DNA from 4 places in the Pannonibacter tanglangensis genome. Region 3 is predicted to be linked to each of the others. Evidence: riboswitches for the same ligand, from Rfam matches in the RefSeq annotation. Region 3 holds a riboswitch; each other region holds the start of a gene.

The links. A riboswitch is a leader RNA that binds a small molecule or an ion and turns the genes downstream of it on or off. The one in region 3 is predicted to bind cobalamin.
Positions count from the first base shown of each region.
Region 1: it holds a riboswitch for cobalamin, as region 3 does, so the genes downstream of both, GWI72_RS19450 (DUF1636 family protein) here and GWI72_RS00530 (TonB-dependent receptor plug domain-containing protein) in region 3, are expected to answer to the same signal.
Region 2: it holds a riboswitch for cobalamin, as region 3 does, so the genes downstream of both, GWI72_RS07160 (HupE/UreJ family protein) here and GWI72_RS00530 (TonB-dependent receptor plug domain-containing protein) in region 3, are expected to answer to the same signal.
Region 4: it holds a riboswitch for cobalamin, as region 3 does, so the genes downstream of both, GWI72_RS16340 (hypothetical protein) here and GWI72_RS00530 (TonB-dependent receptor plug domain-containing protein) in region 3, are expected to answer to the same signal.

Region 1 covers NZ_JAABLQ010000004.1:180,292-187,447, forward strand. The annotation lists gene GWI72_RS19420 (di-heme oxidoreductase family protein) at 1-764, shown strand, start outside; gene GWI72_RS19425 (imelysin family protein) at 767-1,897, shown strand; gene GWI72_RS19430 (DUF1513 domain-containing protein) at 1,878-3,032, shown strand; gene GWI72_RS19435 (FecCD family ABC transporter permease) at 3,056-4,123, opposite strand; gene GWI72_RS19440 (ABC transporter substrate-binding protein) at 4,101-5,036, opposite strand; gene GWI72_RS19445 (ABC transporter ATP-binding protein) at 5,055-5,822, opposite strand; gene GWI72_RS19450 (DUF1636 family protein) at 5,819-6,262, opposite strand; cobalamin riboswitch at 6,298-6,529, opposite strand; gene GWI72_RS19455 (RES domain-containing protein) at 6,625-7,156, opposite strand, start outside.
Region 2 covers NZ_JAABLQ010000001.1:1,588,275-1,595,430, reverse strand. The annotation lists tRNA gene GWI72_RS07165 (tRNA-Asn) at 330-405, opposite strand; cobalamin riboswitch at 919-1,139, shown strand; gene GWI72_RS07160 (HupE/UreJ family protein) at 1,172-1,813, shown strand; gene cobU (bifunctional adenosylcobinamide kinase/adenosylcobinamide-phosphate guanylyltransferase) at 1,832-2,389, shown strand; gene cobW (cobalamin biosynthesis protein CobW) at 2,386-3,501, shown strand; gene cobN (cobaltochelatase subunit CobN) at 3,859-7,156, shown strand, end outside.
Region 3 covers NZ_JAABLQ010000001.1:112,178-119,333, reverse strand. The annotation lists gene murJ (murein biosynthesis integral membrane protein MurJ) at 1-1,221, opposite strand, end outside; cobalamin riboswitch at 1,396-1,611, shown strand; gene GWI72_RS00530 (TonB-dependent receptor plug domain-containing protein) at 1,768-3,726, shown strand; gene GWI72_RS00525 (DUF7676 family protein) at 3,738-4,370, shown strand; gene GWI72_RS00520 (ABC transporter substrate-binding protein) at 4,367-5,275, shown strand; gene GWI72_RS00515 (FecCD family ABC transporter permease) at 5,272-6,279, shown strand; gene GWI72_RS00510 (ABC transporter ATP-binding protein) at 6,276-7,076, shown strand.
Region 4 covers NZ_JAABLQ010000002.1:348,705-355,860, forward strand. The annotation lists gene GWI72_RS16315 (carbohydrate ABC transporter permease) at 1-44, shown strand, start outside; gene GWI72_RS16320 (carbohydrate ABC transporter permease) at 128-904, shown strand; gene GWI72_RS16325 (DUF2160 domain-containing protein) at 922-1,194, shown strand; gene GWI72_RS16330 (ABC transporter substrate-binding protein) at 1,245-2,951, shown strand; gene glpK (glycerol kinase GlpK) at 3,072-4,607, shown strand; cobalamin riboswitch at 4,670-4,890, shown strand; gene GWI72_RS16340 (hypothetical protein) at 5,009-5,557, shown strand; gene GWI72_RS16345 (Gfo/Idh/MocA family protein) at 5,632-6,750, opposite strand; gene GWI72_RS16350 (MurR/RpiR family transcriptional regulator) at 6,852-7,156, shown strand, end outside.

The sequences.
Region 1 (7,156 bases), on a different contig from region 3:
CGGGCGATATCCTGGCGAAGGCCGACCCGGAGGATCGCGACGGCGACGGGATTTCCGGCCGGCCGAACCTGGTGCTTGATGCTGAGACTGGCGAGACGGTGCCCGGCCGGTTTGGCTGGAAGGCGACGACGCCCACTGTCCGCGTCCAGAGTGCTGGCGCGTTTTCCGGCGACATCGGCATTTCAACGCCGGATCATCCCGACCCTTATGGCGACTGCACGACCGCGCAGACCGCCTGCCGCGCCCTGCCGACCGGCGAGCAGGAGCGGCTGGGGCCGACGGAAGCGCCCGATCCTGTGATGGATCTGGTCACCTTCTACTCGGAAAACCTCGCGGTGCCGGCGCGGCGCAAGGTGGATGACCCGCAAGTGCTGCGCGGCAAGGCGCTGTTCAGCACGCTGGGCTGCGCCTCCTGCCATACGCCGAAATACGTCACCTCGCGCGAGGCGGCCAATCCGGCGCACCGGTTCCAGCTGATCTGGCCCTACACCGACCTGTTGCTGCATGACATGGGCGAGGGGCTGGCGGACAACCGGCCGGACGGCGATGCGGATGGCCGCGAATGGAAGACGCCGCCGCTGTGGGGCATCGGCTTGACGGAAACGGTCAGCGGGCATACGCGTTTCCTCCATGACGGCCGCGCAAGGTCGCTGCTGGAGGCTGTGCTCTGGCATGGCGGCGAGGCTGAGGCCGCGCGCGACGGCGTCGTTGGCCTTGCGCCCGATGACCGCGCGGCGCTGATCCGCTTCCTGGAGTCGCTGTAACCATGCTGAAAATCCCCGCCGCGCTCGTTGCCCTGTCCCTGCTGACGGCCGGGGGCGCGCGTGGTGAAACGACTGTTCAGCCTGTTCAGGTCGGGCAGCCGGCTCAGGTTGCGGCCTCCTACGGGGATTATGTGCGTTCCAGCCTTGAGGGCTACATCCGCCCGGCCATGGGCCGGTTTGCCAGCGATGCGGCACGCCTTCCCGATGCCGTGCAAGGGGCCTGTGCCGCCGGCGATGACAGCGCCCGCGAGGAGTTCCGGGCCGTCTACGGGGCGACGCTGGCCTCCTTCGCCCGCATTGGTTTCCTCCGGTTCGGCCCGCTTGCCGAGGCCAACCGGCTGGAGCGGCTGGCCTTCCTGCCGGATGCGCGCGGCGTCGCCCAGCGGCAAGTGCGCAGGATCCTCGCCGACAGGGACGCGACCGCGACCACGGCAGGGCAGCTGGCGGGCAAGAGCGTCGCCGTGCAGGGGCTGACGGCACTCCAGCTCGTTGCCTTTGACGAGGAGGGGAGGGTGACCCTGGGCGGCACGGGCGATCCGGATGCGGCCTTTTCCTGTGCCTATGCGCTCGCCATTGCCGGCAATGTGGCCAGCCTTGCCGGGGATCTGGCCCGGGACTGGGCTGACCCGGCCGGTTTTTCCGGGGAGCTGCTTGCCCCCGGACCGGACCGGCCGCTGCTGAAAAGCGACAAGGAGGCGGCGGAGCTGATCTTCAACGCGATCGTCACCGGCTTCGTCATCGTCCGCGATCAGGATCTGTTGCCGGCGCTGGGCTCTGGTCCGGACAGTGCCAAGCCCGGACGCCTTCCCTTTGCCCGCTCCGGCTTCACGCTCGCCTATCTGTCGGCGGAGATCAGTGGGCTGGCGGAAGCGCTGAAGGCAGGCGGCTACGAGCGCGGCCTCGACAGTGAGGGGACCTGGATCCCGGCCTCGCTCGAATTCGAGTTCGGCAATGCGCTGAAGGCGTTGGCGCGCCTGCGCGAGCCGATGCGGGTGACCCTTGCCGAGCCGGAGACGCACGCCGGGCTGTCCTATGTCGCGCTCGTGCTGAAAGGCCTGCGCGACACGGTGGCGCTCAATCTCGCCGGGTCGCTGAACCTTTCCGGAGGCTTCAATGCGCTGGACGGGGACTGAGGCGGCGGTCCTGAACCGCCGCAGCTTTCTCTCCGGCCTTGCCGCAGCCGGTCTCCTGCCGCTGTTGCCGCATCGCACGGCGGCGGCCCTCGGGGCGGGCGATCCGGATGAGCCGCTTTTTGCCAGCGCGCGGCGCAATGCGGACGGACGCCATGCCGTCGCGATCCTGACGGCTGACGGGCGGGACGTGCTGGACGTGCCGCTGCCCGACCGTGGCCATGGCATCGCCCTGTCGCCGGACCGCAGCCGCTTCGTCACCTTCGCGCGCCGGCCGGGGCAGTTCCTGATGCTTGTCGACCGCGAAGAACGCCAGGCGCCACAGGTGACGAGCGCTGAACCCGGGCGTCACTATTACGGCCACGGGGTGTTTTCTGGCGACGGCCGGCTGGTCTATGCGGTCGAGAACGCATTCGGGCCCGTGGGCGAGGAAACGCGCGGCCGCGTCGGCGTCTATGATGCAAGCGGGGAGCGCCTCATCCGGATCGGCGAGTTCGACACCCATGGCGTCGGGCCGCATGACATCCTGCTGGCCGAGAAAGGCCGGGTGCTGGTGGTCGCCAATGGCGGTATCGACACGCATCCGGTCACGGGGCGCGACATGCTCAATCTCGACCGGATGCAGCCGTCGATCGCCCGCATCGATGCTGCGAGCGGGGATCTGCTCGGGCTGTTCCGGCTGCCGCCGGACCTGTCTCAAGTGTCACTGCGCCACATGGCGCTGGATGTGGCCGGATCAGTCTGGATCGGCGGACAGTTCGAGGGCGACGCGGGATTGACCCCGCCCCTGGTCGCCAGACTGTCCCGGGAGGGCGGCCTGTCGGTGGTGGATGTGCCCGAGGGATTGCTGAAGCGGCTCGGCAACTATGTCGGCTCGGTGGCGGTGAATGCACCGGCCGGGCTCGTCGCCCTGTCCAGTCCGCGCGGCGGCCATGTGCTTTATCTGTCGGCCGCTGACGGAACGCCGGTCGGCAGCCATCCGATTGCGGATGTCTGCGGGCTGGCCCCGCTCGACGACGGGTTCCTGGTTTCCGATGGTGCGGGTGGTCTCGCCTTTGGGTCGGGCCGCGAACCGGCGGCCGAGCCCTATGCCCGGCCGGCCGGCGTGTCCTGGGACAATCACATGGCTGCGCTGTAACACGGCCATCTGGTTGCCTGTCCCTAGCGCTCCCGCGCCATCAGCCAGATGAAGAACACCCCGCCGACGAGGCCGGTGACGATGCCGATGGGCATGTCCTCGGGCGCCATGATCACGCGCGCGCAGATGTCGGCGAGGATCAGGAACAGGGCTCCGGCCAGCGCCGACAGCGGGATGACGCGGGCATTGTCGCCCCCGGCAATCAGGCGCACCAGATGCGGCATCATCAGGCCGACGAAGCCGATGATGCCGGAGAAGGCGACGCAGACCCCCGTGACGAGCGCTCCGGCGACAAACACCGACAGGCGGAGCCGCGTGACAGGGACGCCAAGGGTCGAGGCGGTCTCGTCGCCCAGGGTAACGGCGTTGAGCGCGCCGGCCTTGAACCACAGCCACAGGCCGCAGGGCACCAGCACCGCAAGCGGGTAGATCAGGTGGTTCCATTGCGCGAGGCCAAGCCCGCCCAGCATCCAGAACACCACCGTGTGGGTGGCCTTCGGGTCAGCCAGGAAGATCAGGATGTTGGCCAGCGCCATGATGATGAAGGAGACGGCGACGCCCGCCAGCACCAGCCGGTCCGGCGAGCCGGCGCGGGCGACCTTCACCACGCCCAGCACGATGGCGGTTGCCACCAGCGCACCGGCAAAGGCCAGCAGCGGCACGGTCAGGAGGCCAAGGAACAGCCCCGTGTGCAGCAGCGCCAGGATCGCGCCGAAGGCCGCGCCCGACGAAATGCCGAGCAGGTGCGGATCCGCGAGGGGGTTGCGGGTGACCGACTGCAGCACCGCGCCGGTGACCGCAAGTCCTGCCCCGACGAGGGCGGCGAGCAGCGCCCGGGGGAAGCGGATGTCCCAGACAATCGCTTCCCGGGCCGCTGTCCAGGTCTTGGTCACGGAGCCGGGCAAGAGCTTGTTGGCCACGATCCCGGCGACATCGCCGAGGGGCACGGAAATGGCCCCCACGGCGACGGCGGTCAGGATGGCAAGGACGAGGAGGCCCAGGCCGACCACGCCGGTGAGCAGCACCGGCCAGAGCCGGTGTTGCTCGCCCGGGACGGCGGCCGCTGCCTCACTTTCCAGCGAAACCGTCAACGAGCTTCTCCACGGCGCGGATGTTGCGGGGGCCAGGCGTCGCCTCGACATATTCGAGCACCACGAAGCGGTCATTCTTCACGGCATCGACATTGGCGAAGGCCGGGTTGGCCTTGAGGAAGGCGATCTTCTGCTCGGCGGTGACGTTGCCGTAGTTCACGATCACGATCACTTCCGGGTTGCGGTCGACCACGGGCTCCCAGGCGACGGTGGCCCAGCTCTTGTCCAGGTCATCCATGATGTTCTTGCCGCCGGCAGCCTCGATCAGCGCGGTCGGCATGGCGTAGCGGCCGGCGGTGAAGGGGGTGTCCTCGCCGCTGTCATAGACGAAGACGCGCAAGGGATTGGACTTGTCGACCTTGGCGGTGGCCTCGGCCAGCTTTGCCTCGTAACCGGCGACCAATTCCTTTGCCTTGTTCTCGACGCCGAAGATGCGGCCGAGGTTGAGCAGGTCGTTGTACATGTCGGCCATGGAGATCTTCTCCTTCGGGCCGATATGGATGCAGCTTTCGGTGAGCTCGTAGACCTGGATGCCGAAGGGGGCGAGGGTCTCGGGCGTGACCTCGCCGCCGACCTTCATGCCGTAGTTCCAGCCAGCGAAATAGAAGTCGGCCTCGGCGCCGAGCAGCACTTCCTTGGTCGGGTATTTTTCCGAAAGCTCGGGCAGCTCGGTAACGCCCTTGCGCATTTCCTCATCCAGCGTCTTCCAGCCGGACACGCCGGTGTAGCCGGCCATGCGGTCGGTCAGGCCGAGCACCAGCATCATTTCGGTGAGGTTGACGTCGTTGGAAATGGCGCGCTTCGGCGCGGCCTCGAAGGTCACGTCGCGGTTGCAGCTCTTCACGGTCACCGGATAGGCCGCGGCGGCCACGGTGGAGAGCAGGAAGGCGGCAAGGGCAAGTTTCAGACGCATGTCAGTGGGTCTCTTCAGTCAGAGGTGAAAGGAGAAGCGGGGGTGTTGCCCGCTGAGATCGATCCGCGAGCGCACGGAAAAGGCGCCCGCGATGTGGGCTTCGGTGAAGACCTCGGCCGGGGCGCCTTCGGTCAGGACGCGGCCGCCGGCAAGCAGCAGCACCCGGTCGGCATATTCGGCGGCGAGCGTCAGGTCGTGCAGGGTGGTGATCACCGTGAGGCCGAGGCCCCGCAGCAGTGCCATCAGCTCGAGCTGGTGGCGGATGTCGAGGTGGTTGGTCGGCTCGTCCAGGATCAGAAGCTTGGGGGCCTGGGCCAGCGCCCGGGCCACCATCACGCGCTGGCGCTCGCCACCCGACAGGGTGCCGAAGGGCCGTTCGGCCAGAGCGTTGAGATGCAGGCGGGCGAGCGCATGGGCAATCGCATCGCGGTCGGCCGACCCGGCCGCGCTGAGACCGCGCTGATGCGGCAGACGCCCGAGCGCCACGATCTGGCGCACGGTCAGGGCAAAATCCGTCGGCTGCTCCTGCAGTACGGCAGCGATCCGGCAGGCGACATCGCGGGCGGGCAGGCTCCAGATGTCGGTGCCTTCCAGCCGGACATGCCCGCGGCGGGGACGATGGAAGCGGTAGAGCAGCCGCAGCAGCGACGACTTGCCGGCTCCGTTGGCACCGCAGATCGCCAGCACCTCGCCCTGGTTGAGCGTGAGGCTGATGTCGGCCAGAAGGTCAGGCCGGCCGCGCGGTCCCCAGCAGAGGCCTTCCGCCTCGAAAAAGGGCGCGCTCATGTGCAGGCATCGGCATCCGGGGGAAGCACCCGGCCGGAGGCGGGGATGCGCGCGAGGGCGGTGCGGGCCAGCTTGCCGGGCCGCTCCGAGGCCTTGCACCAGCCGTCGGGAAGCTCCTCGTACTGGCGGGCAAAGCGGGCAATGTCCTCGGCATCGGCGAGCTCCATGTCACCGAAGAGCCAGGTGGTCTTGTCCTGCGACTGGAGGGCGATGGCGCAGGGCCGGCCGCAGGCGGCCATGCACTCGATGCCGCCGACGCGCCAGGCGGCATCTGCGGCCATCTGTGCCGCAAGCTCTGCCAGAAGCGCCTTGCCGGGACGCTCTTCACTGCCGCGCGGGCGGCAGGTCACGCAGACCACCAGCTCGTGCGTCTGCTGTGCGGGATGCCGGTCATCTCCGGCCATAGGGGATTGGGCCTTGATCGGCCGTTGAATGGTCACCGTGTTGCTCCTTCCGGGACACCCCGCCCGGTGGCTGTTGTGGATCGGTGATGGCAGGTCTCCTGACTTGCGGGTCGTCGCCTTGCCCTGCCTTCCCATCCCGTGCCGGTCGTACGGCACTTGGGACAGTGGCTGTCTGGGGTCGGCTCTCCGCCTACAGTTGCGGGGGCAGTCACGGACTTGGCGCCTGTTGGCTACACCGTACCGTGTTCCCTTTTCACCCGGCGAAGCGCTTGTTCGCCGGGAACCATCACGGTGAATGATCAGGGCAGGGGCGTGTGTTGTCAAGGCAATGCCACCGGGTTTGGACAAGACCACCCGGTGTGTACATGTAATGTAATTACGTTACAAGCGCGGACTGCCTAGCCGGCGTCCATCTCGACGGAGAAGTGCGGCGTGCCCGACCAGCGCAATGTCCAGCTGGCGCCCGGCCGCACGTTCTGGATGATGCCGGGATCGAAGGCGACGAAGCAGCGGCCGCCCGGCTGGCGCACGGACGGGTAGAGCAGGCCGCGATGTCCCTGACGGCGCAGAGTGGCCGCCAGCGCCTGGCCAGCCGGATAGCCGGCCGCGGGTTCCGCCGCCAGCGCCGGGTGCTCGGGCGTGTCCGTCAGGTCCGGGAAGTCGCCGATGAAGTCGGCGAGGAGTTCCACATAGGCGGCTTCCGCGTGGAAATGGCCGATGTAGGAGAGTTCCCGCGTGCGGTGAAACCCCACCTCGGCGGCAGAGGTCAGTGGATCATAGGCACAGTACCACGCGCCGCGGTCGCCGGCGTTGAAGCGGTTGCCGGTCGGCCGCGTGTAGACAAACGCGGCGTTGATGTGGGTCTCGCCATAGAGGGCGAGATCGGCCTTGCGGCGGAGGAACGCCAGCTCCCGCCTGTCGATGCCGGGG
Region 2 (7,156 bases), 1.5 Mb from region 3:
GCCGGGGCCGTGAGCTGCCCTCTGTCTGCGGGGGGACGGGGAGACCGTATGGCCGGCGCAGCCTGCTGCCCCAAGGGCAGGCCTTGGGGGATGCCTGCTGCCCTGAGGCTGGCCCGAGTATGGTCTTGCGATGGGGGGGGCGCGACCGGCAGGCCCTTGACCGGACACGACCGAGTGGGGATCCTGATCCGGACAGATGGCCACGTGCCAGCGAGGCCTGGCCAAGTGTCGCAAGAAGGTTGGCCAGTTGCGTGAGCCGGCCGAAAGACAAGCATCGGCTTCGACCGTGCGGGAGGCACAGCCGGATAACGATATTTCTGGGAAGAGGTTGGCTCCGCGAGCAGGACTCGAACCTGCGACCATTCGATTAACAGTCGAACGCTCTACCAACTGAGCTATCGCGGATCACCAGAAGGGGGCGCCGGAACGGGCCCCGTGGCGAGCGACCGGGTGGGTCGCTGTCGGTGGCGAGCGTATAACAAAGGCTCTGGCCCTTTGCCAAGCCCTTTCTTGAAGAAACTTTTCCACAGGTGGAAAAGCCCGGGATTTCTGCGAAAAAACAGATGGTTGCGCCTCGCACTGCGGCGCGCCCGGCGTCCCCGCCCACCCGGCACGGCCAGAAACCGGCGCAAGACTCGGGCATCGGTCCCCGATGGCGTGCTCTTGAAGACGGGGCAAGGACGGTGCCAGCGGCGGCCCCGACGCAGGCCCAGATGCTGGCCCAGGCAGAGGCCCAGACAAAGGCCCAGACACAGGCCAAGACACAGGCCAAGACACAGGCCGAGATGAAGGCCTGCCGACGCCCGCAATCGTCCAGCGAAGGCCAAGAGCGCCAACGGCGGCACAAGCGGTCCTGTAACGCAGCCCGCCCGCCGGCCTCCGGCCAAAGGGCGTCCTTGCAGGGCAGGGGCATTGGGGTCTAGAACAGACGGGTCAGGTTCCCCGACGGGCAAAGCCCAGGGGGATGAAACGGGAATCATGGTGCGGAGCGACTCATCCCGAGGCTCCAAGTCCTGAGCTGCCCCCGCAACTGTCAGCGGCGAGCCCTGCCGCACACGGCCACTGGACGCAAGTCCGGGAAGGCGTGGCAAGGGCGACGACCCGCAAGCCAGGAGACCGGCCTGATGCATTGCAACCCCCTGCCGTCGGGTGGACGGACTGGAGCACAGACATGATCATGATTTCCCGCGCCCTGCGTTCGGGCGCCACTCCGCTTTTGCTGGTCGTCCCGGCGCTGCTTGCCGGCACCGGCACCGCCGCTGCCCATCACATGATGGACGGCCAGATGCCTCAGACCTTCGTGCAGGGCCTGCTGTCCGGCCTCGGCCACCCGGTGATCGGGTTCGACCATCTTGCCTTCATCATCGCTGTCGGTCTGGCCGCGGGCCTTGTTGGCCGCAGCCTCGTCCTGCCGGCGGCCTTTGTCCTTGCCACCATCGCGGGCGTTCTGGTGCACATGGCGGCCATTGACCTGCCGCTGGCCGAAGTCGTCATCGCCCTGTCGGTGATCATTGCCGGTGGTCTCATCGTCAGCGAGACCGAGCTGCCGGCCGGGGCATGGGCGGTGCTGTTCGCCATCGCCGGGCTGTTCCACGGCTATGCCTACGGCGAATCGATCATTGGCGCCGAACCGGCACCGCTTTATGCCTATTTCATCGGCTTTGCCGTCATCCAGTTTGCCGTCGCCAGCCTTGCGATGATGCTGACCAATCCGAAGGCTGCGGCCGTTCCGGCCTCGCTGACGGCCCGGATGGTCGGTGCCGGCATCGTCGGCGTCGGCTTCAGCGCCATCGGCGCCCAGCTCTTCGGCTGACGCCCGGTGGCAAGCCCCTTGGCAAGGCCCGAGCACCTGGTTGCCCGCGCCGTGCTGGTCACGGGCGGGGCCCGGTCCGGCAAGAGCAGCTTTGCAGAACGGCTGGCGCTTGGCGCCGGCCGTGAGCCTGTCTATGTCGCCACTTCCGCCGCCTGGGACCAGGAGATGGCCGAGCGCATCGGTCAGCACAAGGCCCGGCGCGACGGACGCTGGACGACGGTCGAGGAACAGCTCGATCTGGTCGGCACGCTCGCGCGGCACTGCGGCCCCGACAGGGTCGTGCTCGTCGACTGCCTGACGCTGTGGCTCACCAACCTGATGCTGGCCGACCGGGACCTTGCCGGTGAAACCGCAAACCTTGCCGCTGTCGTTCCCGGTCTCGCCGGTCCGGTGATCTTCGTGACCAACGAGGTGGGGCTCGGCATCGTGCCTGACAATGCCATGGCGCGCGCCTTCCGCGACGCGCAGGGCCGTCTCAATCAGGAGCTTGCCCGGGTCTGCGACCGCGTCGTGCTGGTCGCCAGCGGGCTGCCGCTCCTTCTCAAACCCAGTTCCTGTCCGGATATCCAGTTATGACCACCGTGCTTTCTCAGGGCGGCAAGATCCCCGCCACCATCGTCACCGGCTTCCTCGGCGCCGGCAAGACGACGCTGATCCGCAACCTGCTGCTCAATGCCGGCGGCCGCCGCATCGCGCTCATCGTCAACGAGTTCGGCGACATGGGCTTCGACGGCTCGCTGCTGGACGGCTGCGTCGACCCGTCCTGCAGCGCCGACGATGTGGTCGAGCTGACCAATGGCTGCATCTGCTGCACCGTGGCTGACGATTTCCTGCCGACCATGGAAATGCTGCTGGCGCGCGAGACGCCGCCCGATCACATCGTCATCGAGACCTCGGGCCTTGCGCTGCCGCAGCCGCTGGTGCGCGCCTTCTCCTGGCCGAGCGTCAAGACCCGCGTGACGGTGGACGGGGTCATCACCGTGCTGGACGCCGCCGCTCTGGCGGAAGGCCGCATCGCGCTCGACGAGGAGGCGCTGGAGGCGCAGCGGGCCGCCGATGCCTCGCTCGACCACGACAATCCGGTCGAGGAGCTGTTCCACGACCAGCTCGCCTGCGCCGATCTCGTCGTGCTCAACAAGGCCGATCTGGTGGATGCTGACCAGCTTGCCCATATCCGCGAGCACATCACCGAGGATGTCCGGTCCGGCGTCGAGATCATCCATGCCGAGAAGGGCAACCTGCCGGTCGACGTGCTGCTCGGCCGTTCGGCCGCAGCCGAGGACGATCTGGCCGCGCGCCGGGCGCATCATCACCACCATCACGACCATGATGATGACCATGACCATGACCACGATGATGATCACGATCACGATCACGATGACGACGATCACGACCATCATCACGATGACTTCGAGAGCCATGTCCTGCCGGTCGCGGCCTTCGCCAGCCTGAAGGATCTGGAGCAGGCTGTCGCCCGGGCCATGGCGCTGCCCGGCGTGCTGCGCATCAAGGGGGCGGCGTCGGTGACGGGCAAGGCGGCGCCGGCGCTGGTGCAGGCCGTCGGCCCGCGCGTCGAGACCTGGTTCGCCGCCGGGGCCAGGATGCCCGGCCATGTCGTCGTCATCGGCCTGAAGGGGCTGGACCTGTCGTCGATCACCGAAGCCCTCGGCAAGGCGAAGGCGGCCTGAGGGCCAGGACCGAGGGCAGGGCGCTGCTTGCCGCTCCCCCCTTGAGGGGGAGAGGCCCCCGACAGGGGGCAGAGGGGGGCAGCCGTGTTTCAGCGGGTTCCGAGTTTGCGGTCGGGTTGTTTACCCCCCTCTGTCTGCTCGCGCAGACATCTCTCCCGCAAGGGGGGAGAGGAGGGGCTGCGGCAAGTGCGGGGTCCGCAAATGACTCGTCTCGTGGGACGCGGCCTCTCAGCATCCCTCCCCACGAGGGGGAGGGGCGGAGAGGCGGTGCAGACGGGCCCCGAGACCGGCCCCGAGGCTGAACCCTGACCCGACCAACCGAACCGGACACGGGGTGTCCGTGCAGATGGACCAGTGATGCATATTCTCGCAAGCCAGACCCGACGGGTGGAAGACGGCAACGACGCGGTGGATCTCGCCCAGGATCCGGCCGATCTCGTCGTGCTGTCGGCGGCCGACACGGAACTGGCGGCCCTCTGTGCGGCGCGGGGCAAGCTGGGCGAGGCCTTTGCCAGCTTGCGGCTCGCCAGCCTGATGGCGCTGGGGCACCCCTATTCGGTTGACCTCTACGCCGAGAAGACCCTGTCGCGCTCCAGGCTGGTGATCGTGCGCCTGCTCGGCGGCGAGAGCTACTGGCCCTATGGCGTGGAGAGGCTCTGCGAGGAGGCCAACCGGGGCGGGGCGAAGCTTGCGATCATGTCCGGCTGTGACAAGTGGGACGAGGCGCTGGCCGCCCGCTCCTCGGTCCCGGTCGAGGCGGTGCGCCGGCTCTACCGCTATTTCCTCGAGGGCGGCCCGGAGAACCACGCCAACGTGCTGCGCTACGGCGCCCATCTGGCGGGCCTCGCCGCGGAGCCGGCCCCGCCCGCGCCGCTGCCGCGTGCCGGCCTGTTCCTGCCCGGCCATGCCGCACCGGCCCTGTCCGACCTGACAGCGAGCTGGCCGGAGCCGGACCGGCCCGTTGCGGCGGTCGTCTTCTACCGGGCGCTGGTGCAGGCGGGCGAGACCGCGCCGGTGGAGGCGCTGTGCAAGGAGCTGACGGCAAACGGGCTCAATCCGCTCCCCATCTTCGTCTCCTCGCTGAAAGAGGCCGAGTCGGCCGCCATCCTCGGCGGGCTGATGGAGGCCTGTCCGCCGGCCGTGGTCCTCAATGCCACCGCCTTTGCGGTCTCGAGCACGGGCGGGCCGCACCAGCCGACGCCGCTCGACCGGCCGGGGCGTCCGGTGCTGCAGATGGTGTTCTCCTCCTCCTCGCGTGAGGGCTGGCTTGAGAGCCCGCAAGGACTGTCGATCCGCGATCTGGCGATGCATGTGGTCCTGCCGGAGATCGACGGCCGGCTGATGACCCGTGCGGTCTCCTTCAAGGAGGAAGGGGTCTATGACCAGCGGACGCAGTTCCGCTCGGTGCGCTTCGTGCCGGATGCCAACCGCATGGGCCATGTCGCCCGGCTTGCGGCTGCCTGGGCGCGGCTCGGCCGCAAGGCGCCGGCCGAGCGCAAGGTGGCGCTGATCCTGGCGAACTACCCCAATGCCGATGACCGGCTGGCCAATGGCGTCGGCCTCGACACGCCGGCGTCCTGCGCGCATCTCCTTAAGGCGATGGCTGCGGCCGGCTATGGGGTCGAGGGCGCGCCGGAGGACGGCGCGGCCCTGATCGCCCGGCTGACGCGCGGCGTGACCAATGCCATTGCCGCCCTCGACCAGCGGACCTGCGAGAGTTTCCTGCCGCTCGACCGGTATCTCGCCTTTTTCAACGGGCTGCCCGAGCCGATGCGCCAGGCGGTGACCGACCGCTGGGGTGCGCCGGAGGATGATCCGTTTGTCGCCGGCAACGCCTTCCGCCTCGGGCTTGCCCGCTTCGGCGCGGTGCTGGTCGGCATCCAGCCCTCGCGCGGCTACAACATCGACCCGAAGGCCACCTATCACGATCCGGACCTGGTGCCGCCGCACAACTACTTCGCCTTCTACGCCTTCCTGCGCCATCAGGCCGGCGTCGATGCGGTGGTGCATCTGGGCAAGCATGGCAATCTGGAATGGCTGCCGGGCAAGGCGCTGGCGCTGAGCGAGGGCTGCTATCCCGATGCCATCCTGGGTCCGACGCCCAACATCTACCCCTTCATCGTCAATGACCCGGGCGAGGGTGCGCAGGCCAAGCGCCGGACGGCAGCGGTCATCATCGATCACCTGACGCCGCCGCTCACCCGGGCGGAAAGTCATGGCGTTGCCAATGAAATGGAAACGCTGCTGGACGAGTACTATCTCGCCAGCGGCGTTGATCCGCGCCGGCTGAAGCAGCTGACCCGCGACATCCTCGACCTCGCCGCTGCCCATGGCCTCGACCGCGACATCGGCCTGACGCCGGACATGGACGAGACGACGCGGCTGGCGCGGCTCGATGCGCATCTCTGCGATCTCAAGGAACTGCAGATCCGTGACGGGCTGCATGTGCTGGGCCTGTCGCCAGAGGGGCGTCTGCTGACGGATTTGCTGGTGGCGCTGGCGCGGGTGCCGCGCGGGTCCCGTCCCGCCGACGACAGCCTGCTGCGGGCGCTCGCGCGGGACCTTCTGGGGGAGGCGGCTTCGCGGGCGGAAGTCGCAGCCTTCGATCCCCTGGCCTGCGACTATGCGGCCCCCTGGCAGGGGCCGAGGCCGGCGCTGCTGGCCGGGCTGACGGACCAGCCGTGGCGGACCTGCGGCGATACGGTCGAGCGGCTGGAGCTTCTGGCGGCGCAGCTTGTTTCAGGTCAGACGAAAGGGCTTCATCTGCCTGAGACACAAGCGGTTCTCGATGAAGTTGAAACGCGCCTCAGGCCGGCGGTGGTCGGCTCGGGACCGGCCGAGCTCGCGGCGGTGCTGGCTGCGCTCGACGGGCGCTTCGTGCCGCCTGGTCCCTCCGGCGCGCCGACGCGGGGGCGGCCGGACGTGCTGCCGACTGGGCGCAACTTCTATTCCGTCGATGTGCGCACCGTGCCGACCGAGACCGCCTGGCGCATCGGCGAGGCCTCGGCGGCGCTGGTGGCCGAGCGCTACTTCCAGGAGGAGGGCGAGTGGCCCAAGGCGCTGGTGCTCACCTGCTGGGGCACGGCCAACATGCGCACCGGCGGCGATGATGTGGCGCAGGCGCTGGCGCTGATCGGAGCGCGGCCCGTCTGGGAACCGGGCTCGGGCCGGGTCAACGGCTTCGAGATCCTGCCCCTGTCGGCGCTGAAGCGGCCGCGCGTCGACGTGACGCTGCGCGTCTCCGGCTTCTTCCGCGATGCCTTCCCGCATCAGATCGACCTGTTCCAGAGCGCGGTGGCTGCTGTCGCAGAGCTTGAGGAGCCGGAGAGCGCAAACCCGATTGCGGCGCGGGTCCGCGCCGAGACTGCACGGCTTGCGGCCGGTGGTCTGGCGGCGGCCGAGGCCGCCCGGCAGGCAGCGTTCCGCGTCTTTGGCGCAAGGCCCGGAGCCTATGGCGCCGGCCTGCAGGGCCTGATGGACGACGGACAGTGGGACACGCGCGGCGATCTGGCCGAGGCGTTCCTGGCCTGGGGCGGCCATGCCTATGGCGGCGGGGCCAGCGGCGAGGAGGCGAGGGGGCAGTTCGAGAGCCGCTTGTCGGGCGTCGACATCGTGCTGCAGAACCAGGACAACCGCGAGCATGACCTTCTCGACA
Region 3 (7,156 bases):
GCCGGCCGCGCCATGCTCGGCGCTGAGCAGCGCCTTCAGCGCCACGTTGACGACGGTGGCCCCGGCCAGCGCCTTCAAGGGGGTGGTCATGTCGCCGCGCCCGTTGAAGGCCGCGACCAGCGTGCGGATGGCAAGGGCCGCCGGCAGGGCGACCGCATAGGCGGCCAGCACGGCGGCCGAACCGGCCGTCGCTGCCGCGTCGAAGGCGCCGCGCTGGAACAGCACCCGGATCGCGTCTTCGCCAAGGAAGGCCATGGCAAGACCGATGGGCAGGCCGACCATCAGGCAGATGCGAAGCGCGCGATCCATCACGCCGCGTGCCTTGTCCTCGGCACCGACGCCGGCGTCGCGGCCGATTTCCGGCAGGACAGCTGTGCCGAGCGCGATGCCGATCACGCCCAGCGGCAGCTGGTAGAGCCGGTCGGCATAGGCCAGATGCGCCAGTGCACCGGTCGGCAGGAAGCTGGCGAGGATCGTGTCGGCAAAGACGGCGACCTGCACCACGCCGGCCGTCAGCAAAGCGGGTCCGAGCCGTTTAAAGAACAGCGCCACCTCGCCGTCGCGGCGCGGCAGCGGCAGGGAAAAGCCGAGGCCGGCGCGGGCGACGGCCGCGGTGAGCAGGATCACCTGCAGGACCCCGCCGGCCAGCGTGCCCCAGGCGGCCGCATGGGCCGCATCGGGGAACCACTGCACCGAGAAGAAGGCCGCGATCATGGCGAGGTTCAGCAGGATCGGGGCGGCGGCAGCGGCGGCAAACTTGCGCTCGGCATTGAGCACGCCGGACATCAGCGTGACGACGGACATGCACAGGAGATAGGGGAAGGTGATGCGGGTGAGGTCGATGGCAAGCGCCCGCACGCCCTCCTCGCCCGTGCCGAGGCCGGGCGCCAGCAGGAACACCAGCCAGCCGGTGGCAAGGAGCGCCAGCGCCAGCAGGACAAGGTTCACCAGCATCAGCCAGGACAGCATCTGCGAGCGGAAGGCCCGCGCGCGCGCCTCCCCGTCCCGCTCCAGCGTCGCGGCATAGGTGGGCACGAAGGCGGCGTTGAAGGCGCCTTCCGCGACGATGGCGCGGAAATGGTTGGGCAGGCGGAAGGCGATCAGGAAGGCATCGGCGAGCGGCCCGGCACCAAGCACGCTGGCCATGACCAGATCGCGCAGGAAGCCGAACAAGCGGCTGACCAGCGTCCAGCCCCCGATGACACTCAGCCGCCGCAACATGACCCAGTCCCCAATCAACGCATTTGCAATGGCCGTGAGGCTTAGGCCCGGGCCGGGAAAATGACCAGCGGTTTCTTGTGCCGCCCGCCGGAAGACGCGGCGCGTCAGCTGATCCGTCCTGCTTTGGGTGGAAGAGCGGATGTGCAACCTTGACAGGCAGCGCGAGCGACCGGCATGTTGCGACGCGAACGTGGTTCCGTCGAAGGACGGATGAAAAGGGAACACGGTGAGGCGTACCCATCAGGGACCGAGACCGTGGCTGCCCCCGCAACTGTGAACGGAGAGTGTGCGTCTACTCATGCCACTGGGAGGCCCAAGGCCAGATCCCGGGAAGGCGGACGCACACGGCGACCCGTGAGCCAGGAGACCTGCCGCGCTCAGTCACCCGGCCTTCGATACGGGGTGTGTCGAGGCGCGGTTTCCCGTTGAGGTGACACCCAAACCTTGCCGTCCTTTGGGCGGACGCTTACCCGCGTCCGTTTGCCAGGCGGTGCGTCTTCCTATGCTGGCGCGGGCACTGCCCGCCGCCAAACGCGGGTGTTTGTCATGAAGAACCGGTTCACCACCGGCATTGCCTTGCCGTGCCTTCTGGCCGGCGGGCTCATCCCTGCCCTGTCCCTCACCGCCGTCACGTCTGCGGCCGCAGAGCCGGAACAGCTTGAAGCCATCGTCATCAGCGCCGGCCGGACGCCTCTGGAAGCGGAGAAGGTCGGACGCGCCACGACCGTGATCACGGGCGCGAGCCTCGAAAAATCGCAGGTCCGCTATGTTGCCGATGCGCTGCGGCAGGTGCCGGGCGTTGCCGTCTCGCGGACGGGGTCTTTCGGCGGCCTCACGCAGATCCGTTTGCGTGGTTCGGAATCCAACCATGTGCTGGTCCTGATCGACGGCGTCGAGGTGGCCTCGTCGTCGTCGGGGGAATATGACTTCGGTGGCCTTCAGGTCTCTGACATCGACCGGATCGAAGTGCTGCGTGGACCGCAGGGCGCCCTTTATGGCTCGAACGCCACATCCGGCGTGATTCACATCGTGACCAAGGGCGGCATCCGGAACGGTCAACGGATCACGGCCCGCAGCGAGGTCGGGACCGACAAGACGGTCTTGACCGACCTGCTGGTCCAGGGCGGCAATGACCGCATCGACGGGGCCTTCTCGGCGACGCTGCGGCGAACCGACGGCTTCAACATCTCCGACTATGGCAAGGAGAAGGACGGCGACCGCAACGTCACCTTGAACGGCAAGGTGCGGGCCGACCTGACCGAAACGCTGGTGCTTGACGCCAACCTGCGCTTCGTCACCCGCAAGTCAGACACCGACGACCAGGACTTTGCCTTTCCCGACCGTCCGACGCAGGGCCAGGTGATCGATACCTTTAGCCACAACAAGACACGCGAGGTCTATGGTGGCGCGGGGCTGACATGGTCCCTGTTCGAGGATCTGTTCGTGCAGCGGGCGCGGGTCGAGTACACCGATCTTCATCGCCGCGGCTTCAACTCGAACAACCGCAACGGCAACGACGACAACCGCCTGCACCTCAGCTACCAGGGCACGCTTGCCTTCCAGACCGAGAGCTTCCTGCAGGCTGCCCACAGCCTCACCGGCGCCGTCGAGTGGGAGCGCGAGACCTACCGGAATGCCTATCCGGGCAGCCCCGATCAGGGCCGGCGGCAACAGCGCGACCTGTCGGGCTATGTCGGCGAGTACCGGCTGGAGCTTCTGGAGCGGATCTTCCTGTCCGGTGCGTTGCGCTATGACCGCAACGAACAATTCAAGGACACTCTCACCTACAACGCCTCGGCCGCCTACCTCCATCAGGAGACCGGCACACGGGTGCATGCCTCGATCGGCACGGGTGTGACCAACCCGACATTCTTCGAGCAGTTCGGCTTCCAGCCCTCGCGCTTTGTCGGCAATCCGAACCTGACACCGGAAGAGAACTTCGGCTGGGACATTGGCGTGGAGCAGAAGCTTCTCGACGGGCGGCTGACCGTCGACGTGACTTACTTCCGCGAACGTCTTGAGGATGAGATCCAGACGCGCTTCCTGCCAGGCTTCGCCTCGAGCCCGTTCAACCTGCAGGGCACCAGCAAGCGCCAGGGCGTCGAAGTGTCAGCCACCGCTCAGATCCTCGACGGCCTGACCGCCCGCGCGTCCTACACCTATCTCGATGCCCGTGAGCCGAACGGCCAGAAGGAAGTCCGCAGGCCGATGCACAGCGGGGCAGCGGGACTGCAGTACACATTCCTCGACGGCCGCGCCTCTGCCTTCGTCGACGCTGTCTACAACGGACAACAGATGGACAGCGAGTGGGTGAACGCCACACCCCGCAGCCGCGTGAAACTTGACGACTATCTGCTCGTCAATCTCGGCGCCGACTACAAGCTCAATGACAACTTCACGCTCTACGGCCGGGTCGAGAATGCCTTCGACCAGACCTACGAGGAGGTCTACGGCTACAACACCCAGGGCGCGACCGCTTTCGTCGGCATCAAGGGCACCTTCTGAGGAGATCGCGCATGACCATGACTGCAGACTCAAGCCCGCAGGCAGCCGTCCTTTTGCTCCCTGTTGCCGGCCCTGCACCGACAGACGTTCGCAGGGACGCGGAAGGCAAGATCAGCCGCGAGATCTGGGACATTCCGGCAACGCAGGAGGTTCTCGAACCCCTGCTGCGCGAGATTTTCGAGGAACACTGGCAGGGCATCCGGTTTGGCCCGATCATCGAAGGGGCGGCCTATGAATGGAAGTGCCCCGGCGCTCCGGTGAAGATCAGCCTGTTCGACGCCTACCTGACGGTGATGTTCGCCAATGGCGGGCATTTTCACCTGTGCATCGGCGAAAACATGGGCTCGCCGAAGTTTCCGACGCCAGAGGAGAAGCGGCGGCACCGCAAGCCTTCACGAGCGTCGTTCTTCCGCAGCTTCGGACGCGATGGCAAGCCGGTGAGCTGGGGCTTCGAGATGGTCAATGGCGCAGGTGAACCGATGATCTCGGTGTTCCTGCCCAATCCCTTCATCGAGGACAACGACAGCCTGTCGGAAACCCCGGACTTCTCGCGTCTCGCAACCTGGCGTGCGCTGTCGGCCCGCTGGCTGGGCCGTCCGGAAGAGGCCCTCGACGCAGAAGGCAAGGGGTTCCGCCAGTCATGAACCGTCCGGGCCGCCTGACGGTTGCGGTCCTGGCGCTGCTGATGCCCTTCGCTTCAGCTGCGGCCATGGCCGAAGCCCCTCCTGGCCCGATCCCGCAGGGTCAGGAGGGGCAGCGGGTTGTCTCGATGAACCTGTGTACCGACCAGCTGGCATTGCTGATCGCGCGGCCCGGGCAGCTCGTGTCCGTGTCGCGTCTGGCGGCGCGCGCAGACATGGCAGTGGTCAGCGACCTTGTCACGCCCGAAATGGCAATCAACCACGGGCTGGCGGAGGAGATCATCCGACTTGAGCCGGATCTGGTTCTGGCCGGCATCTACACGACCCGGGCAACCGTGCAGCTCCTGAAGCGGCTGGGGACCCGGGTCGAGGAATTCACGCCCGAGGCAAGTTTCGACGATCTCAAGGCCAACATCCGCCGCATGGCGGACCTGCTTGGCAACAGGGAAAGGGGCGAAGCGCTGGTCGCAGCCTTCGAGGCGGAACTGGCAAAAACGCCGGCGCAGTGGACTTCGGGTGAGGCTCCCGTTGTCGGGTCCTACGCCACCAACACCTACACCGCCGGCGCCGGAACCCTGGAAAACCAGATCGTGCGCGCAGCGGGCCTGCGCCATCTTGGGGAAGACATGGGCATCAGCGGATCACGGCGCGTGCCGCTGGAGCGGCTGCTTCTGGCGGATCCGGACTACGTGATGATCTCGCCGCGCTTCGTGAACAACCCCTCCCGGGCGGCCGAGATCCTGCGCCATCCCGCCCTCGACCTGCGCTTCCCCGACGAACGGCGGATCGCGGCGGACGTGCGCTACTCGATCTGCGGTGCCCCCTTCACCGCCGAGGCGGTCACCCGGCTGCGGCAGGCTGTCGAGCGGACCGAAATGAAGCCGGAGGAAAGCAGCGCCAGACCATGACCAATCATTTTTCACGCCATCCGGTGCAACTGGCCTGGCTGCTGGCGCTTTTGTGTTTCGGCCTGTTCGGCCTTTCGCTGGCTCTCGGAGAAGTCTGGCTCAATCCGCTCGGGCTGCTGATGCCTGCCGGTTCGGATACGCAAACGGTCGACGCCGTCATCCTGCGCGAGATCCGCCTGCCGCGCGCCGTTCTGGCGGCGGCCATCGGCGCGGTCCTGGGGCTTGCCGGAGCGGTGCTGCAGGGTCTGTTACGCAACCCGCTGGCCGAACCGGGGCTCATCGGCGTGTCGGCGACTGCCTCGCTCGGCGCGGTCATCGCCATCTACAGCGGTGCCTCGGCGCTGTTCGGCCTCGCCCTTCCGCTCAGCGCCCTCACCGGGGCACTGGCCGCCGTCGTGCTGCTGCAAGTCCTGGCGGGCCGGTCCGGCGACCGGCTGGTGCTGATCCTCGCCGGTGTCGCCATTTCGTCACTCGCCGGTGCCCTCACATCGCTGGTGCTCAACCTGTCCGACAACCCCTTTGCCGCGATGGAGATCGTGTTCTGGCTGATGGGGTCGCTGACGGACCGCAGTCTGGTGCATGTCGGACTGGCCCTGCCCTTCATTGTCGTTGGCGTGGCGCTGCTTCTGTCCTGCCAGCGCGGGCTGGAGGCGCTGTCCCTTGGCGACGACGTGGCGGCAAGCCTTGGCATCAGTCTCGGCGGCCTGCGACGCCGGGCGATCCTGGGGACAGCCATCGGCGTCGGTGCCGCGACAGCGGTGAGCGGTGCGATCGGCTTCGTCGGCCTGATCGTGCCGCACCTGCTGCGTCCGCTTGTCGATCACCGGCCGGGGGGGTTGCTGTGGGCAAGCGCCCTCGGCGGGGCGGCCTTCCTGCTGGCCGCAGACTGCGTGGCGCGGGTGATCCTGCCGGACAGGGACCTGAAGCTCGGCGTCATTACGGCAACGCTCGGAGCTCCCTTTTTCCTCTGGCTGCTGGTCCGCCTCAGAAAGGATACCGAATGAACAGCCATGCCTTCCCCGGGCTCCTGGTCCAGAACCTGACTTTGAAGCGCGGGGACAAGACAGTCGTCGAGAACGTCAGCTTTACCCTGCCCCGCGCGGAACTGGTCGGTCTCATCGGACCGAATGGTGCGGGCAAGTCGAGCCTTCTCAAGGCTATGGCCGGGCTTGGCCCGCGCGGCAGCGACATCCTGTGGCAAGGGCGGCCATTGGCACAGATGACCTCCGCCGAACGCGGGCGCACACTGGCCTTCCTGCCGCAAGAGCGCAGCGTTGTCTGGCCGCTGCGCTGCCGCGATGTTGTCGCGCTCGGCCGCATGCCGCATCAGGCCGGAGGGCTTGGCTTCATTCGTCCGGCACCGTCTTTTGAGGACCTCAGAAGTGTCGAAGACGCCATGCGCCGGATGGACGTTCAGGCCTTCGCCGACCGGCCCTTTGACCGCCTTTCGGGCGGCGAACAGGCGCGCGTCCTGATTGCACGGCTGCTTGCACAGGACCCGCGCCTGATCCTTGCCGACGAGCCTTGCAACGGTCTCGATCCGGAGCATCAGCTCGCCCTCATGCAGTGCTTCCGTGACCTGGTCGCCGACGGTGTCAGCGTCGTGGTCTCGCTGCATGACCTGACGCTGGCCAGCGCCTGGTGCGACCGTCTCCTGTTGCTCGACACGGGAAAACTCGTTGCTGATGGCAGCCCGGCGGCGGTGCTGACTGCGGACCGGATGGCCGCGACCTACAACATCCGCATCGGACATCTGCAGAGCGATCACCGCCAGCTGGTCGTGCCGATCGCGCGGCTCTGACAGCCAGAGTGTTGAGCCGCAAGCCAAGCCGACGATGTCACTTCATCAAAAGTCAAATGCATTTGACAATTGTGTCATTG
Region 4 (7,156 bases), on a different contig from region 3:
TCTACACCGTGATGACCAACCTCGACAAAAGGGATGGCTTCTGATGGGCGCCGCGACCATGACCGCCTCCACCCCGGCCCGCAGCCGCAGCGCCAGCCGCACCGGCCTCAACTCGCGCGCCGTGGTGATGGCCCTGTACCTGATCTTCCTGCTGTTGCCGATCTACTGGCTCCTCAACATGAGCCTGAAGACCAACACGGAAATCCTGTCCACCTTCTCGCTGTGGCCGCAGGAGCCGACGCTGGCCAACTACGTGACGATCCTCACGGATCCGAGCTGGTACATGGGCTACGTCAACTCGTTGATCTACGTGGTGATGAACACCGTGATCTCGATCACGGTGGCGCTGCCGGCAGCCTATGCCTTCTCGCGCTACACGTTCCTTGGCGACAAGCACCTGTTCTTCTGGCTGCTGACCAACCGCATGGCGCCGCCGGCGGTGTTCGCTCTGCCCTTCTTCCAGCTCTACTCGTCGGTCGGGCTGTTCGACACGCACATCGCCGTTGCGCTGGCGCACTGCCTGTTCAACGTGCCGCTGGCGGTGTGGATCCTGGAAGGCTTCATGCGCGGCGTGCCGAAGGAAATCGACGAGACCGCCTATATCGACGGCTACTCGTTCGGCCGCTTCTTCGTGAAGATCTTCATGCCGCTGATTGCGAGCGGCATCGGTGTGGCCGCGTTCTTCTGCTTCATGTTCTCCTGGGTCGAGCTGCTCCTGTCGCGCACGCTCACGTCGGTGAACGCCAAGCCGATTGCCGCGACAATGACCCGCACGGTCTCGGCCTCGGGCATGGACTGGGGCGTGCTGGCGGCAGCCGGTGTGCTGACCATCATCCCCGGCGCGCTGGTGATCTACTTCGTCCGCAACTACATCGCCAAGGGCTTTGCCCTGGGCCGCGTCTGATCTGAGGGAGAACAGATATGGACTGGATGGCCTGGACCGTTCCGACCGCGATCTTCTTTTCGACCATCGCCCTGACCATCGTCGTCTTCACGGTGCTGGCGATCCGATACCCCGAGACGCCCCGTGTCGGCGTGCTGCGCATCGAGACGACGCGCGGGGACCGTCTCTTCATTACCCTTCTGGGCTCGGCCTTCATCACGCTTGGCTGGCTCGCCGCCTTCGGTGCCCCTCTCTGGGGGGCTCTGATCGCCTGTCTCGTCTATGCCCTGGCGGTGTTCCGCTGGGTGTGAGGACGAACGGCAACCTGATCTTCGGATCACATCACTCGGGAGGAAACTGAATGAAGTTGTATTACACTTCGACGGCCATGGCCCTTGCCATGCTGGTTTCGACCGGAAGCGCCTTTGCCGACATGGAAGCGGCGAAGAAGTTCCTGGACGCCGAAATCGGTACGCAGTCGACCCTGAGCCGCGCGGACCAGGAAAAGGAGATGCAGTGGTTCATCGACGCTGCCGCTCCGTTCAAGGGCATGGAGATCAAGGTCGTTTCCGAGACGATCACCACCCATGAATACGAAGCCAAGGTCCTGGCGCCGGCCTTCACCGCCATCACCGGCATCAAGGTCACCCACGACCTGATCGGCGAGGGCGATGTCGTCGAGAAGCTGCAGACGCAGATGCAGTCGGGCGAGAACATCTACGACGCCTACATCAACGACAGCGACCTCATCGGCACCCACTGGCGCTACCAGCAGGCCCGCAACCTGACCGACTGGATGGCCGGCGAGGGCAAGGACGTGACCAACCCGGGTCTCGACCTTGCCGACTTCATCGGCCTGAAGTTCACCACCGGTCCGGACGGCAAGCTGTATCAGCTGCCCGACCAGCAGTTCGCGAACCTCTACTGGTTCCGGTACGACTGGTTCAACGACGAGAAGAACAAGGCCGACTTCAAGGCGAAGTACGGCTACGAGCTGGGCGTGCCGGTCAACTGGTCTGCCTACGAGGACATCGCCGAGTTCTTCACCGGCCGCGAGATCGACGGCAAGAAGGTCTATGGCCACATGGACTACGGCAAGAAGGACCCGTCGCTCGGCTGGCGCTTCACCGATGCGTGGCTGTCGATGGCCGGTGCCGGCGACAAGGGCGAGCCGAACGGCCTGCCGGTCGACGAGTGGGGCATCCGCGTCAACGAGAACTTCCAGCCGGTCGGCTCCTGCGTGACCCGCGGCGGCGACACCAACGGCCCGGCTGCCGTCTACTCGATCACCAAGTACATCGAGTGGCTGAACAAGTACGCGCCCCCGGCCGCTGCCGGCATGGTGTTCGGCGAAGCCGGCCCGGTGCCTGCCCAGGGCGAGATCGCCCAGCAGATGTTCTGGTACACCGCCTTCACCGCCGACATGGTGAAGCCGGGTCTGCCGGTCGTGAACGAGGACGGCACGCCGAAGTGGCGCATGGCGCCCTCGCCGCATGGCGTGTACTGGGAAGAAGGCATGAAGGTCGGTTACCAGGACGCCGGTTCCTGGACGCTGATGAAGTCCACCCCGGTGGACCGCGCCAAGGCGGCCTGGCTCTACGCCCAGTTCGTCACCTCCAAGACCGTGGACGTGAAGAAGAGCCATGTCGGCCTCACCTTCATCCGCGAGTCCACGCTGCAGCATGACAGCTTCACCGAGCGCGCACCGAAGCTTGGCGGCCTGATCGAGTTCTACCGCTCGCCGGCCCGTCTGCAGTGGTCGCCGACCGGCACCAACGTTCCGGACTACCCGAAGCTGGCCCAGCTGTGGTGGCAGAACATCGGCGACGCGTCGTCCGGTGCCAAGACCCCGCAGGAAGCCATGGACGCGCTCTGCGCCGAGCAGGAAAAGGTCCTGGAGCGTCTGGAACGCGCTGGCGTCCAGGGCGAGTTCGGCCCGAAGCTCAACGACGAGCAGACCGCCCAGTACTGGTTCGACCAGCCGGGCGCGCCGAAGGGTCCGATCCCGAACGAAAAGGAAAAGCCGATCACCGTCTCCTATGACGAGCTGATCGCCTCCTGGAAGTAACCCACAGACCCATGGACAACCGGGGGCGGGGCCGCAAGGTCCCGCCCTCGGGCTGACCGGCTCCGGAAACGCTTCGGACCGATCGACAATTGAGCCGGCCTCACCGGCCTGCTATCGGATATGACCAATCAAGACCTGCCGCACCAGGCGCTATCGGGGGAGGCCGACGTGACGCATATTCTCGCCATCGACCAGGGAACCACGTCCAGCCGCGCGATCCTGTTCGACACGTCGCTGAAGATCGTCGCCAGCGCGCAGGAGGAGTTTCCGCAGATCTACCCGCATCCCGGCTGGGTGGAACACGATCCGGCCGACCTTTGGTCGACGACGGCGGGGTCCTGCCGCGCGGCGATCGAGCGCGCCGGCAAGAGCGGGCACGACATTGCCGCCATCGGCATCACCAACCAGCGCGAGACCACCGTCGTCTGGGACCGTCACACCGGCCAGCCTGTCTACAATGCCATCGTCTGGCAGGACCGCCGCACGGCCGATCTCTGCCGCCGCCTCAAGGACGAGGGGCACGAGCCCATGGTGGCAGCCACGACCGGCCTGCTGCTCGATCCCTATTTCTCCGGCACCAAGCTGAAGTGGGTGCTCGACACCGTGGAGGGCGCAAGGGCGCGCGCGGAGCGCGGCGACCTGCTGTTCGGAACGGTCGACAGCTTCCTGATCTGGAAGCTGACCGGCGGCGCGGTGCATGTGACCGACGCCACCAACGCCGCCCGCACGCTGCTTTACGACATCCACAAGGGCGCCTGGAGCGCGGAGATCTGCAAGCTCCTCGACATCCCGATGGACATGCTGCCGGAGGTGAAGGACTGCGCTGCCGTCTTCGGCCACACCCGTGCAGACCTGTTCGGGCGCGAGATCCCCATCCTCGGCGTTGCCGGTGACCAGCAGGCGGCGACTGTCGGCCAGGCCTGCTTCCAGCCGGGCATGATGAAGTCCACCTACGGCACCGGCTGCTTTGCGCTGCTCAACACCGGTGACACGCCGGTGACCTCCAGAAGCCGCCTGCTGACGACCATCGCCTACCAGATTGGCGGCAAGCCGACCTATGCGCTGGAAGGCTCCATCTTCATTGCCGGTGCCGTCGTGCAGTGGCTGCGCGATGGTCTCAAGATCATCCGCGAGGCGAGGGAAACGCAGGCGCTGGCCGAAACTGCGGATCCCGGCCAGTCCGTCATCCTGGTGCCGGCCTTCACCGGTCTCGGCGCGCCTTACTGGCGCCCGGACTGCCGCGGCGCGATCTATGGTCTGACCCGCAACTCCGGGCCGGGGGAATTCGCCAAGGCGGCGCTGGAGAGCGTCGGCTACCAGACCCGCGACTTGCTGGAGGCCATGCGGGTGGACTGGGCCAACGCGGCCGGCCAGTCCGTGCTGCGTGTCGACGGCGGCATGAGCGCCAACAACTGGGCGATGCAGTTCCTGTCCGACATTCTCGGCGCTCCGGTGGACCGCCCGACGGTGCTGGAGACGACGGCGCTCGGTGCCGGCTGGCTGGCCGGCATGCAGGCCGGCGTCTATCCGGACATGGCCGGCTTTGCCGAGGGCTGGGCAATCGAGCGCCGCTTCGAGCCGCGAATCGACGAGGCGACCCGTGCCCGCAAGTATGAGGCCTGGAAGACGGCGGTTGCCGCAACCATGAGCCTCTGAACCCCGGATCCGCGCCGTCGGCTACACGGCCAAAGGGCGCTCTTGCAGCCCGGGGCCGGCTCGACTAGCCTTGTGGCGATGGTTCCTTCCGGTGCCGACTGGCGGCGGAAGGATGAAAAGGGAATCCGGTGCGGACAGACGCTGTGTCTGTCCAAATCCGGGACTGCCCCCGCAACTGTAGGCGGCGAGCATACCTGTCGGAACCACTGGCCCTCGCGGCCGGGAAGGGACAGGGGCGCGAAGACCCGCAAGTCAGGAGACCTGCCATCATCCCTTGAACCAAACCGGGCGGGGTGCCCCGGCAGGAGGCAAGATGGCACGCGCAGTATCCGGACCAAGATCCGGCCGCATCCAGCTTTGCGGCCTTGCCCACCCCGCGTCCGTTCGCGGAGGGCGACACGGTGGACTGCATTTCCCTTGATCTTGATCCAGACATCGCCGGCGAGAGAACTGCCGGCGCGCCCCATCCACACGGCGGTGACGGTTTCTCCACGTTCTGCCGCAACACCGGGCGCCCCTGCATCATGGCACGGCTGCTGGCGCGGCGGCTGGCGCTGGCCGGCGACATGGCCGACGCCCTTGACCTGGCGGAAACGGCGCTCTCCGGGCGTGTGCGCAGCGGCTGTCCGCAGTCTCAGACCGGAGACATGACCTGCATGATGGCCTTCACGGTCCGCAACGGGCTGGCCTATGTGTTCGGAGGCGTGGAGGGGCGTGAGCGCGTGGACGACCTTGTCCGCCTCGCGCAGAGCGCCTATCCGCCGGTGGCCGGGCTTGCGGCCTCGCGCGGCGCAGAGCCGGAGGTCGAGGTACGATTCGGGCCGGTGCTGGTGCCTGCAACCGTGCAGGTCACTGATCTGGCCGCACTTGCCGGGCCGACCGGCGCCATGGCCACAGGGCGCAAGGGTGGACGTGCCGCGCGCCACAGGGCCCTGCGCCCAGGACCCTGACTGGCGGGCTGACCGGGGCCGCTTGATCGGCGCAGGTGAGGCAGGCCGCCGCGGATGCGGCGGCCGCCGGCGGATCAGCCCAGAACGACGCGCTGTCCGGTGCGGGCGCTTTCGGCGATGCCGTGGATCACCTTCTCGAACTCCAGCGCGGCGGCGAAATCGGGATGCGGCCGCGTGCCGGTCGTGATGGCGGTGAGGAGTTCCGCCGCCTCGATGACTTTCAGGTCGTTGAAGCCGACCTGATGGCCGGGGGCCGGACAGAAGGCACCATAAACCCCGTGCTCGGGGCCGGACAGGATAGTGCGGAAGCCCTGCTCGGCCTTCGGCCCTTCGTTCACATAAAGCTGCAGCTCGTTCATGCGCTCCTGATCGAAGACCAGCATGCCCTTCGTGCCGTGCAGCTCGAAGCCGAGACGGTTCTTGCGGCCCCAGGCGGACCGGGACGTGGACAGGGAGCCGTGAACCCCGCTGGCAAAGCGCAGGAGGGCAGTGGCCGTGTCCTCGTTCTCCACCGCGCCGCGCCCGGAGCCATCGGGCAGGGGACGGGTCGTGTGGACCGTCTGCATGTCGGCAACAAGGCTTTCGATCGGACCGCAGAGGCCCGTCAGCATCGAGACGAGATGACAGCCGAGGTCGCCAAGCGTGCCGAGGCCGGCTTCCTCCAGGCGCGCGCGCCAGGTCCAGGCCAGATCGGGATCGGCCTGATAGTCCTCGTCGACAATGCCGCGCACATGCACGAGGCGGCCGATCCGCCCGGCTTCAACCAGCTTCTGTGCGTGACGGAAGGCCGGATTGCGGATGTAGTTGTAGCCGACCATCGTGGTCTTGCCGCTGGCTGCTGCGGCTGCCGCCATCGCCTCCCCATCCGCCAGCGTCAGGCCCATCGGCTTCTCGCACCAGACGTGCTTGCCGGCAGCCAGCGCGGCCAGGGCCATTTCCTTGTGGAAGCGGTTCGGGGTCGTGATGGAGACGATGTCCACCTGCGGATCCGTGACCAGGGCCCGCCAGTCATCCGTCGACCGGGCGAAGCCGAACTGGCTGGCAAAGCCTGTCGCCTTGTCGGCCGGCGTGTCGCACAGCAGTTCCAGCCGCACCTCGGGCACGGTTCCAAGCACCGCGCGGGCGTTGCGCCAGGCCAGGGCATGGGCCTTGCCCATGAAGCCCGTGCCGATGAGGCCAATCCCCAGGGTCATTCACAATCCTCCCGATACAAAATGGAATTTTTGTTCCAATTCTGTCATCGCGGCGTTATCGTGTTTTGTCAAGCAAGAACAGAACCCTGTAAGGAATGACGATGTCCCAACGCCCGGCTCCCCGCACCGTCGAAGCCTTCCATGCGCGTCTGCTGGAAGCATCGGAAACCTTGCCCAAGCGGCTGCGCCAGTGTGCGGAGTACCTGTCCGCCAACACCGACCGCATCGCGGTCTCCACCGTGGCGGACATGGCGCAGGCTGCGGGTGTCCAGCCGTCGGCGCTGATGCGCTTCTGCAAGATCCTCGGCTTCTCCGGCTATACGGAGATGCAGCGCCTGTTCCGCGATGCCTATTCGCAAGGCTGGCCGGACTATGCGACGCGTCTCAAGAACCTGCGCGAGAGCGG